Regions from separate parts of the Pseudarthrobacter ribosi genome, predicted to be linked through region 2. Evidence: riboswitches for the same ligand, from Rfam matches in the RefSeq annotation. Region 2 holds a riboswitch; the other holds the start of a gene.
The links. Region 2 has a riboswitch for thiamine pyrophosphate ahead of ACZYZ5_RS14205 (ECF transporter S component). Riboswitches for the same ligand answer to the same signal wherever they lie in the genome.
Positions count from the first base shown of each region.

Region 1 (4,857 bases), on a different contig from region 2:
AGCTGGTCCGAGGTCGCCATGATCCCCGGAAGGGAGGGAAGGGCAGCGCGGGCCCAGTCCGGGACGGACGTGCCGTTGCTGAGCGCTTCGCAGATGACCAGGACGAACCGGTCGATCAGCCGGCGCAGCGGGGCGGTGGAGTGGGCGTAGGCAGCGCCGATGGCAGCCTGGGTGGCGGCCTCGGGCACGGTTCCGTCGAAGGGGGTGTAACCGGCGCCGCGGAACAGCATGCCGGCCGAGTGTACGATCGCCAGCTGGCGCGGGTCCGTCGGATCCAGGGTGCGCAGGTATTCGCCGTAGCTCATTTCGCCGTCCCAGGGCTTGCCCAGGGCGCGGGTCTGGCGGTGGAAGTGCGCCAGCGAGGCTTCATCCGGGGCCGGCATGGTGCGCAGGATGCCGACCTTGCCCGCCAGCATGATCTCCGCGGCGGCCATCCCCGTCATCAGCGAGATCTGGGCGTTCCAGTCCTCCACGGGCAGCGGCGGCGCAGCGGCAATCCGGTAGCCGCCGTCGGCCAGCTGTTCGATTTCCTGTTCCGGCATGTTCAGGCTGGCGCCGCCGCGGAGCCGTTCCAGCTCGACCCGCTTTATCCCGACTTCCTTGAGCAACCGCAGCACGGGGGCGGCGGTCCCGGCGTCGAGTTCGGCCTGCACCCCCCGGTAGCTGAGCTTCGCCCGGCTGCGGACCGTCGCGCGGCGGACCAGCGCCGCGGACACCTTGGCCGCGGCGTCCAGCTCGAATTCCCACACGAACGCAGCGCACAGCTGGCCGGCGAGCAGGCTGCCGGCCTCTTCGCTGATGATTTCCGGATGCAGCGGAATCCGGCCGTCCGGGGTGTAGTAGGTCTGGCCGCGGCGGCGGGTTTCGGCGTCGAGCGCCCCGCCGGGGACCACAAAGGAGGGGACGTCGGCGATCGCATAGAAGACCTTGTAGCCCTCCCCGGTACGGTCGATGAAGAGGGCCTGGTCCAGGTCCGTGGAGGAGGCCGGATCGATCGTCACGAACTCGATATGCGTGAAATCCAGCTCCGGCAGCTCGTGCCCGGCGACGGCCTCCTTGGCTTCCCGGAGCGCATCCTCCGGGAAGGGGCCCGGCAACTCCAGCGTCGTGCGCAGCGCGTTGAGCGCCTCGGCAAGTTGGTTCTTCTGCTGGCGGACATTCGGGGTCAAGCGATGATGGGACACGAAAATCAGATTAGCTCCATTTGCGCCATTAGTCTTGGATCATGAGCACATCCCCGGCTGATCCTGCCCGTTACAACACCTTCCTGATGGATCTGCTCGGCGTCATGGCCTACGGCGAGCTTTCCGCCTTCGAACGGCTCTCCTCCGATGCCCGGTATTCACCCACCCTCCACGACCGTGCGGTGCTGGGCCGGCTCGCCGTGATCGAGTTCGAGCACTACGAGCTGGTGAGCGCCAAAATCGACGCCATGGGCCAGGATGTGGAGGCCGCCATGCTGCCGTTCCAGCCGTCCGTGGACCATTTTCACGAACGCACGCGCCCGGCGGACTGGTACGAGTCGCTGATGAAGGCGTACGTGATCGACACCGTCTCGGCCGATTTCTACCGCGCCATTTCCCGCTACGTCGACGCCGGAACCCGCGCCCTGGTGGAGCGGATCCAGGCCGACGGGGGAGCCACGGAGGTGCTGCGGGAACGGCTCAAGACAGCCCTGGCCGATGACCCGCGGCTGGCCTCGCGGCTGGCACTCTGGGCCAGGCGCCTGCTCGGGGAAGCACTGACCCAGGCGCAGCGGGTGAGTTTTGAGCACTCGTTTGTCGGGGGCCTGATCGGCGCGGACGAGGACCGGTCCAAGGAACTTGTCCGCGAACTGATGGACGAACTGGCCGCGAACCACACCCGCCGGATGACCCAGCTCGGCCTGGCCGGCTGACCGGACGCCCGAACGGTCAAGGCCGGTCCGGGGCCGGCCCCGGCCGGACCGGTTCGGCGCTTTCTCAGCGTTCAGTTCCCCGCGTTCAGTTCCCCGCGGCGTCGAGGGCCGCGAGCAGGGCCTGGGCGGCGGCGGCGGGATCTTCGGCTTCGGTGATGGCGCGGACGACCACGATCCTGCTCGCCCCGGCCTCCACCACCTGCTCCACGTTGTCGAGGTCAATGCCGCCGATCGCGAACCAGGGCACCTCTCCCGCGACCTTGCCCTCGCGCTTGTCACCGGCCAGGACCGATGCCCGGCGGGTCGCGTCGGCCGCATGGCGCACCAGCTCGAGTCCGACGGCGGCGCGCCCCGGCTTGGTGGGGGTGGCCCACACCGGCCCGACACAGAAGTAGTCCAGGCCGCTACGGCCGGGGGCGGCGGCGATGGCCGCGTCCACCTGGTCCGGGGTGTGCGTGGAGAGACCGATCACGGTGTCCTTGCCCAGGAAGTTCCGCGCGGCTCCAAGGGGGATGTCCTTCTGGCCGACATGGAACACCGGAGCCCCGGAGAGCGAGGCGAGGTCCGCCCGGTCGTTGACGGCCCAGAGCCGGCCGTGCCGACGGGCCGCCTCGTGCAGGACTTCCAGGAGTTCCAGCTCCTCGGCCGCCTCCAGGGACTTGTCGCGCAGCTGGATGATGTCAACGCCGCCGGAAAAGGCCGCGTCCACGAAGTCCGCAAAGTCGCCGCGATCCTGGCGGGCACCGGTGCAAAGGTAAAGACGGGCAGTGGTGTGTACGGCATCCTGGCTCATGCCTCCAGCCTAGTTCCTCTAAACTGGGCGAATACCGCGGGAGCCCGCCGCAGCCGGTCACGCCACAGGCGCCCGGCACCGGCAGGCTGAGAGGGCGTCAGAGCCGACCGCTTGACCTGATCCGGTTAGTACCGGCGTAGGGAAGGAATCCTTCATGGGCCCACCATCCGCCCGCGGCTCGTCCGCGGCAACTGACACTGCGACGCCCGATGACACCGGAACCCGGGAATGTTACGACGTTGCCGTGATCGGCGGCGGAGTTATCGGCCACGGGATCGCCTGGGCGGCGAGACGCTCAGGCCGTTCGGTCGCCCTGATCGACGACGCCCCCGGAAGCGGCGCCAGCTGGGCCGCCGCCGGCATGCTCGCCCCGGTGAGTGAACTGCATTACCAGGAGGAAGCCCTCTTGGAGCTCATGCTCGAATCCTCCCGCCTCTGGCCGGCTTTCGCCGCCGCACTGGACGGTGAACCGGCCGCCGCACTGGACCGGGAACCGGACACGGGACAGGCCGCCGGGGCCGGAGGCGCACGGACGGACACCGGCACGGGATACCTCACGACGCCGACCCTCGCCGTCGGGGCCGACGCCGCCGACCGCCGGGCGCTCGCGGACCTGCGCACCGTCCAGCAGGCGCACGGCCTCGCCGTGGAGCCGCTGACCGTCCGTGAGGCGCGGGTGCGGGAGCCTCTCCTGAGCCCGGGCATCTCCTGCGCTTTCGACATTCCCGCCGACCACCAGGTGGACCCCCGCCGGCTGCTCGCCCGGATCGGCGAGCTCCTTGCCGCCGACGGTCAATGCCACACCATCACCCGGCGCGCTGCCGGCCTGCTCTGGGCGGACGGGCGGGTGGCAGGGGCCAGCCTGGCCGGCGGCGGCAGCGTCCGGGCCACGGAAACCATTGTGGCCAACGGCCTGGGCGCCGCCGCGCTGGAGGGCCTCCCCGCCGGACTTCGGTTGCCGCTGCGGCCGGTCCACGGCGACATCCTCCGGCTCCGCGTGCCGGACAAGCTGCGGCCGCTGCTGACCTCCACCGTGCGGGGACTGGTCCGCGGCGTCCCGGTCTACATCGTTCCCCGGCGGGACGGCACGGTGGTGATCGGCGCCACCCAGCGGGAGGATGCCCTCGGTGCCGACAGCCAGACGGCGGCCCCGGCCGGCCGCACCCCCGGCGGCGGCCCCGAAGCGGGCGGAAGCAGCCCCGGCGGCGCCGTGTCCGCCGGCGGCGTCTACCAGCTGCTACGCGACGCCCAGCAGCTGGTCCCCGCCGTCGCCGAACTGGAACTGCTCGAGGCCACCGCGAGAGCCCGTCCCGGGACCCCGGACAACGCGCCGCTGCTGGGCCGGGTCACCGGGCCGGGGCGTCGCGGGGACGTAGCGGGACTGATCGTCGCCACCGGGTTCTTCCGGCACGGCATCCTGCTCACCCCCGCCGCCGCGGAGATCTGCCGGCAGCTGCTGGACGGCGTCGCGGACCCCCGCTGGGCGCACTTCCGGCCGGACCGGTTCGCCCCCGGAACGCAGGACACCGGCACGGAGGATTCCGGCATGCAGGACGCGCTCCCGACGGCCGCGGGACCGCCGGAAACGACCCCCCGGATCACAGCACCCCGAGAGACCACCCACCGGGACACCACCCCTGAGCACAGCAAGGAAACGGCATGAACATCAGACTGAACGGAACGGAACACGCGCTCCCCGACGGCGCCTCGGTCAGCACCCTCGTCAGCCAGGTCACCGGCCGGCCCCTCGCCCCGAACGGCCGGTCCGCGGACGGCGGGAAACTCGGGGTCGCCGTCGCCCGCAACGCGGAAGTGGTTCCGCGCAGCCAATGGCACGGCACCGCGCTCGCCGACGGCGACGACGTCGAGCTGGTCACGGCGGTACAGGGAGGATGAGCAGCATGGCGGAAACCACACGGGCAGCGGCCCCGGGAGTATCACCGGCAGCAGCGGATCCCTTTACGGTCGACGGCGTGCAGCTGGGGTCGCGGCTGATCATGGGCACGGGCGGGGCGCCGAGCCTGGACGGTCTGGGCGCCGCGCTGCTGGCCTCCGGCACCGAGCTGACCACCGTCGCGATGCGGCGCTACTCGCCCGCGGAGGCCGGGTCGCTGTTTCAGCTGCTGCTGGACCACAACATCCGCGTGCTGCCCAACACCGCGGGCTG
Region 1 is NZ_JBVAYZ010000039.1:2,171-7,027, forward strand. Features, by position in the region: gene ACZYZ5_RS21075 (RNB domain-containing ribonuclease) at 1-1,184, opposite strand, end outside; gene ACZYZ5_RS21080 (ferritin-like fold-containing protein) at 1,226-1,897, shown strand; gene thiE (thiamine phosphate synthase) at 1,983-2,690, opposite strand; TPP riboswitch at 2,717-2,851, shown strand; gene ACZYZ5_RS21090 (FAD-dependent oxidoreductase) at 2,845-4,353, shown strand; gene thiS (sulfur carrier protein ThiS) at 4,350-4,586, shown strand; gene ACZYZ5_RS21100 (thiazole synthase) at 4,592-4,857, shown strand, end outside.
Region 1: linked by a shared signal. The riboswitch ahead of ACZYZ5_RS21090 (FAD-dependent oxidoreductase) and the one ahead of ACZYZ5_RS14205 (ECF transporter S component) in region 2 are both predicted to bind thiamine pyrophosphate.

Region 2 (4,857 bases):
CTGGATTCCACCCGGGAACTGGGCAAGCACATTTTCAGTGCGCCCACGTTCTACTACAAAACCGGCATCGCGTTTCTGTCCTGGCTCAACGGGCAGCAGCCGGGCTTCCAGATGGTGGGCGGGCTGCATTCCGGCCGCTCAGTGGTCCATTTGGCGAAGACCTTCGAGCTGGCTGACCAAGCCGGACTGCTCCAGCGCCCGGCCCTCGCCGCGTTCCGGATGTCCGATTTCCTTCGAATCAACGGAGTAACACGATGAGCGACTTTTCCCGGCTGTCCCTGAACAGCGCCACCACGAAGAGATGGACCCTGGCCGAGGCGGTCGACGGGTGCGTCCGGGCCGGTATCCCCGCGATCGGCCCCTGGCGGGACATCGTCGCTGACGCCGGGCTGGACGAGGCTGCCAGGCTGATCAGGGACGCCGGCCTGCGGGTGTCCTCGCTCTGCCGCGGCGGGTTCCTCACCGCGGCTGACCGGGAGGGCCAGGCAGCGGCCCTGGCCGATAACCGGGCGGCCATCCTCGAGGCAGTGGCTCTCGACACCCGGGAGCTGTTCCTTGTGGTGGGCGGACTGGCCCCGGGCGAAAAGGACGTGGTGGCCGCGCGGCGGCGCGTTGCCGACCGCCTGGCTGACCTGGTGCCGTTCGCCGCCGAAAACGGTGTCCGCCTGGTGCTCGAGCCGCTGCATCCCATGTACGCCGCGGACCGCGCCCTGATCTCCACCCTGGGCCAGGCCCTCGACCTCGCCGCTCCCTTCGACACGAGCACCGTCGGCGTCGCCGTCGACACCTTCCACGTCTGGTGGGACCCGGAACTGAAGGCGCAGATTGACCGTGCCGGCCGGGAACACCGGATCGCGTCCTATCAGGTCTGCGATTTCAACCTTCCCATCGCCACCGACGCACTGCTGTCGAGGGGATACATGGGCGACGGCGTCATCGACTTCGCCACGATCGGAACCTGGGTCCGCGACGCCGGCTACACCGGCGACATCGAAGTGGAAATCTTCAACCAGGAAATCTGGGACACGGACGGCGACAGCACGCTGGAGACCATCAAAGCGCGTTACGCCGACCTGGTCCTGCCATACGCCTAGCGGGCGCCGGGCGATGCGGGTCCTGGCCGCGGAGGGCGCCCCGGGGGCGGCCCCCGCAGGGGAAGCGCCAGCAGCGTAGCGAGCATGTCCTCGATGCGGTGAGCGGCTGGGTCTAGTCCGACGGCGCGGCGCGGCCCAGGATCTCCGAGAGGGCTTCCACCACCAGCTCGTGGTCGGCCTTCTGCGGCAGCCCGGAGACCGTGACGGTGGCGACCATCCCGGTTCCGCGCAGGTAGATGGGGAAGGCGCCGCCGTGCGCGGCGAACTCCTGCTGGTCGAACCAGGCGTTGTCCTCGATCCTTCCCCCGGCTGCCCGTGCCCGGAGGCCGACCAGCAGCGAGGGGACCTCGTACCGCACGGCAGTGCGCTGCTTGGCCCTGATCCAGCGTTCGTTGTCCGGGGTGGCGCCCTCCAGCGCCGCGTGGAAAAGCACCTGCTCACCTTTGGTGATATCGATGGCGATCGGGTGGGAACGCCGCCGGCCCAGTTCCACCAGGAGGAGTCCCAGGTCCAGGGCGTCATCCTTGCTGAACGACCGGAACTGCAGCTCATTCATTTCGGCCAAAATGCGGCCGATGAGCGCACCCAGGGACCCGTGCGGCTGCGGTTCCGCGGCGTCCGGGTCGTAGTCGGGGGAAGTCACTGGTGAATTGTTCAATTGATTCAGCTTCCGTTTGTAAGCCGCCGCTGTGGCCGGCAGGCCCCGGCGTCCGGCGTTCCCATGCTTTGTGCGACTCTACCAAGCCGGCCGCTGCGGGGCGCGGGCGCCGAAGCCGGCGGATTGTGACGGCGGGCCCGGGAAAACAACCCTTCACGGGTGTAAACTGGTCCACGCCCACAAGGGCGATATTTAGATACGACAGGGGAGCGCCGCCGTCGGGCATCACCGGAGGAATCCGGGGAAACCACAGGTGGGCGCTGAGAGTGCGGACAGCCGCAGACCCTCGAACCTGATCCGGTTAGTACCGGCGCAAGGGAGTCGAGTTCTCAGAGTGCGCGGGACGGCGGCGGAAGCTGTGGGCCCCCGGGTCACTCTCCCCTCCTGTTCCTCAGGAGGACGATATGACTGACACATCAGCCGAGCACACATCTGCCAAGCAAGAACCTGCCAAGCAAGAACCTGCCAAGCACCAACCATCCCCGACGCCCGCCAAGCGCAGCCACAACTGGCGTGTGGTGGACATTGTGGTGGCCGCGTTGATCGCGGTGGCTGGCGGCGTCATCTTCTGGGCCTGGTCCCAGGGCGCCAACCTCATTTCCGCCCCCGTCAACGCGTTCTACCCGCCGCTCACCGGGCTCTACGCCGGCGGCTGGATGATCCCCGCGGTACTGGGCATGCTCATTATCCGCAAACCGGGCGCCGCACTGTTCTGCGAAACCGTGGCCGCCACCGGCGAGCTGATCATGGGCTCGCAGTACGGCACCACCGTACTCATCTCCGGCATGCTGCAGGGCCTTGGCGCCGAACTGGTTTTCGCCGCCTTCATGTACAAGAAGTTCAACCTGCCGGTGTCCCTGCTGGCCGGTGCCGGGGCGGGCCTGTTCTGCGGTTTGAATGATTCGTTTTTGCCCTGGGGCTGGAACATCGCGTACGCCGGCGGGGACAAGCTCGCGTACATCATTTTCACGGCCATCTCGGGCGCCGTGATCGCCGGCGGGCTGTCCTGGCTCGCCACCCGCGGCCTGGCCAGGACCGGTGTGCTGAGTTCCTTTGCCTCCCGCAAAGCCGCCACGGAGCCGGTCTTCTCCTGACGTCCGAACACCGATCATGACATCCTCCGATACGGTCCGCCCGGCCACGGTCACCGCCCGGGGCTGGGGCTGGCGGCACGCCGGCCGGTCCCGGCCCGCGGTGAGCGGCCTAGACCTGGACATCCGGCCCGGGGAGCGCGTGCTGCTGCTGGGACCCTCGGGTGCCGGCAAATCCACGCTGCTCCACGCCCTGGCCGGTGTGCTCGGCGACAACTCCACGGGCGGCGCTCACCCTGCCTCCGGCGCCGCGGCGGAGGCCGAGGATGCGGACGAGTCCGGCAGCCTGCTGATCGACGGTGCCCCGCCGCGGTCCCGGCGCGGCCGGGCCGGGCTGATGCAGCAGGACCCGGAGACCCAGGTGGTGCTCTCGCGCCTCGGCGACGACGTCGCGTTCGGCGCGGAGAACCTGTCCGTGCCCGCGGCGGATATCTGGTCACGGGTCGCGGAAGCGCTCGACGACGTCGGGCTGGGCCGGCTGCCGCTGGACCACCCGACGTCGTCGCTCTCCGGGGGGCAGAAGCAGCGCCTGGCGCTCGCCGGCATCCTGGCGATGCGCCCCGGACTGATCCTGCTCGACGAACCAACCGCGAACCTCGATCCCGCCGGCGTCTTGGAGGTCCGCGACGCCGTCGGCCGCTGCCTGGATAAGACCGGCGCCACCCTGGTGGTGGTGGAGCACCGGGTCTCGGTCTGGAAGGACCTCGTGGACCGGATCGTGGTGCTGCAGCCCGGTTCCGCCACGGACTCCGCCGTGCTGATCGACGGGCCGCCGGACCAGGTCCTGGCGCAGGCACGGGACATGCTCACCGCGGCGGGCGTCTGGGTGCCCGGTTACGCGCCCCCGACCCGCGCGCGCGGCACACGGGACGCCGGGGCATCCGGGAGAACCGCGCCCGGTGCCGGCACCGCGGGGCGGCTGCTGCTGGCCGCGGAGGACCTGGCCGTTTCGCGCGAACGTCCGCGGCGGGCCGGTCTCCGCGGCGGCTTCCGGCCCATCCCGCCGCAGCCCGTGCAGGCCGGCATCACGGCCCAGGTCCGGGCCGGGGAGGCCCTGACCGTCACCGGGCCCAACGGCTCGGGGAAGTCCACCTTCGCCCTCACGCTCGCCGGGCTGCTCGCGCCCGTGTCCGGCAGGGTCTCTGCCACCGTGGAACTCAGCGCCGGCGCCGGGATTGACCCGTACCGGTGGAAGGCCCAGCAGCTGATCGCCAGGATCGGCACCGTGTTCCAGGAACCCGAGCACCAGTTCGTCACCGGCCGGGTGCTCGACGAGCTGATGTTCGGGCCCCGGCACCTGGGCCGCGGCGAGGATCGTGTGGACGAGCTGCTGGAGCGGCTGCGGCTCACGGAGCTCGTGGACGCCAACCCCTACACGCTCTCGGGCGGCGAAAAGCGGCGCCTGTCGGTGGCCACTGTCCTCGCCGCCCATCCCCAGGTGCTCGTCCTGGACGAACCCACCTTCGGCCAGGACGCCAACACCTGGGCCGAGCTCGCCTCCTTCCTCTCCGAACTGCTCGACGACGGCACGGCCGTTGTGTCCGTGACGCACGATGCCGAATTCAGCGCGGTCCTGGGCGGCACCGAGCTGAGCCTCCGGGCCCCGGAACGCCGGGAACCGGGACATCCAGAACCGAGACACCGGCAACCGGGGAAGGTCCCCGCGCCATGAGGCAGGAACTGACGCTGCGCGGCAACCATGCCCTGCTGACCCGCGCCAACCCGCTGGCGAAGTTCGCCGCCGTGATGCTCATTACGATGGTGCTGGCGCTGTCGATCGACTGGGTGTCCGCCTCGGTGGCCCTCGCGTTCGAGCTGGCGCTTCTTCCGCTGGCCGGACTGACCCTCGGCCTGCTCTGGCAGCGGGGCTGGCCGCTGATTCTGGCCGCCGCGCTGGGCGGCTGGAGCACCACGATCCTGGCCCCCGACAGCGGGAGCATCCTGCTCGACGCCAGGATCTGGTCGATCAGCGAGGGCTCCCTCGAACTCGGAGTGGGGTTCATGATCCGCGGCC
Region 2 is NZ_JBVAYZ010000014.1:51,762-56,618, reverse strand. Features, by position in the region: gene ACZYZ5_RS14220 (dihydrodipicolinate synthase family protein) at 1-258, shown strand, start outside; gene ACZYZ5_RS14215 (sugar phosphate isomerase/epimerase family protein) at 255-1,094, shown strand; gene ACZYZ5_RS14210 (heme-degrading domain-containing protein) at 1,207-1,737, opposite strand; TPP riboswitch at 1,946-2,089, shown strand; gene ACZYZ5_RS14205 (ECF transporter S component) at 2,157-2,846, shown strand; gene ACZYZ5_RS14200 (ABC transporter ATP-binding protein) at 2,863-4,515, shown strand; gene ACZYZ5_RS14195 (energy-coupling factor transporter transmembrane component T family protein) at 4,512-4,857, shown strand, end outside.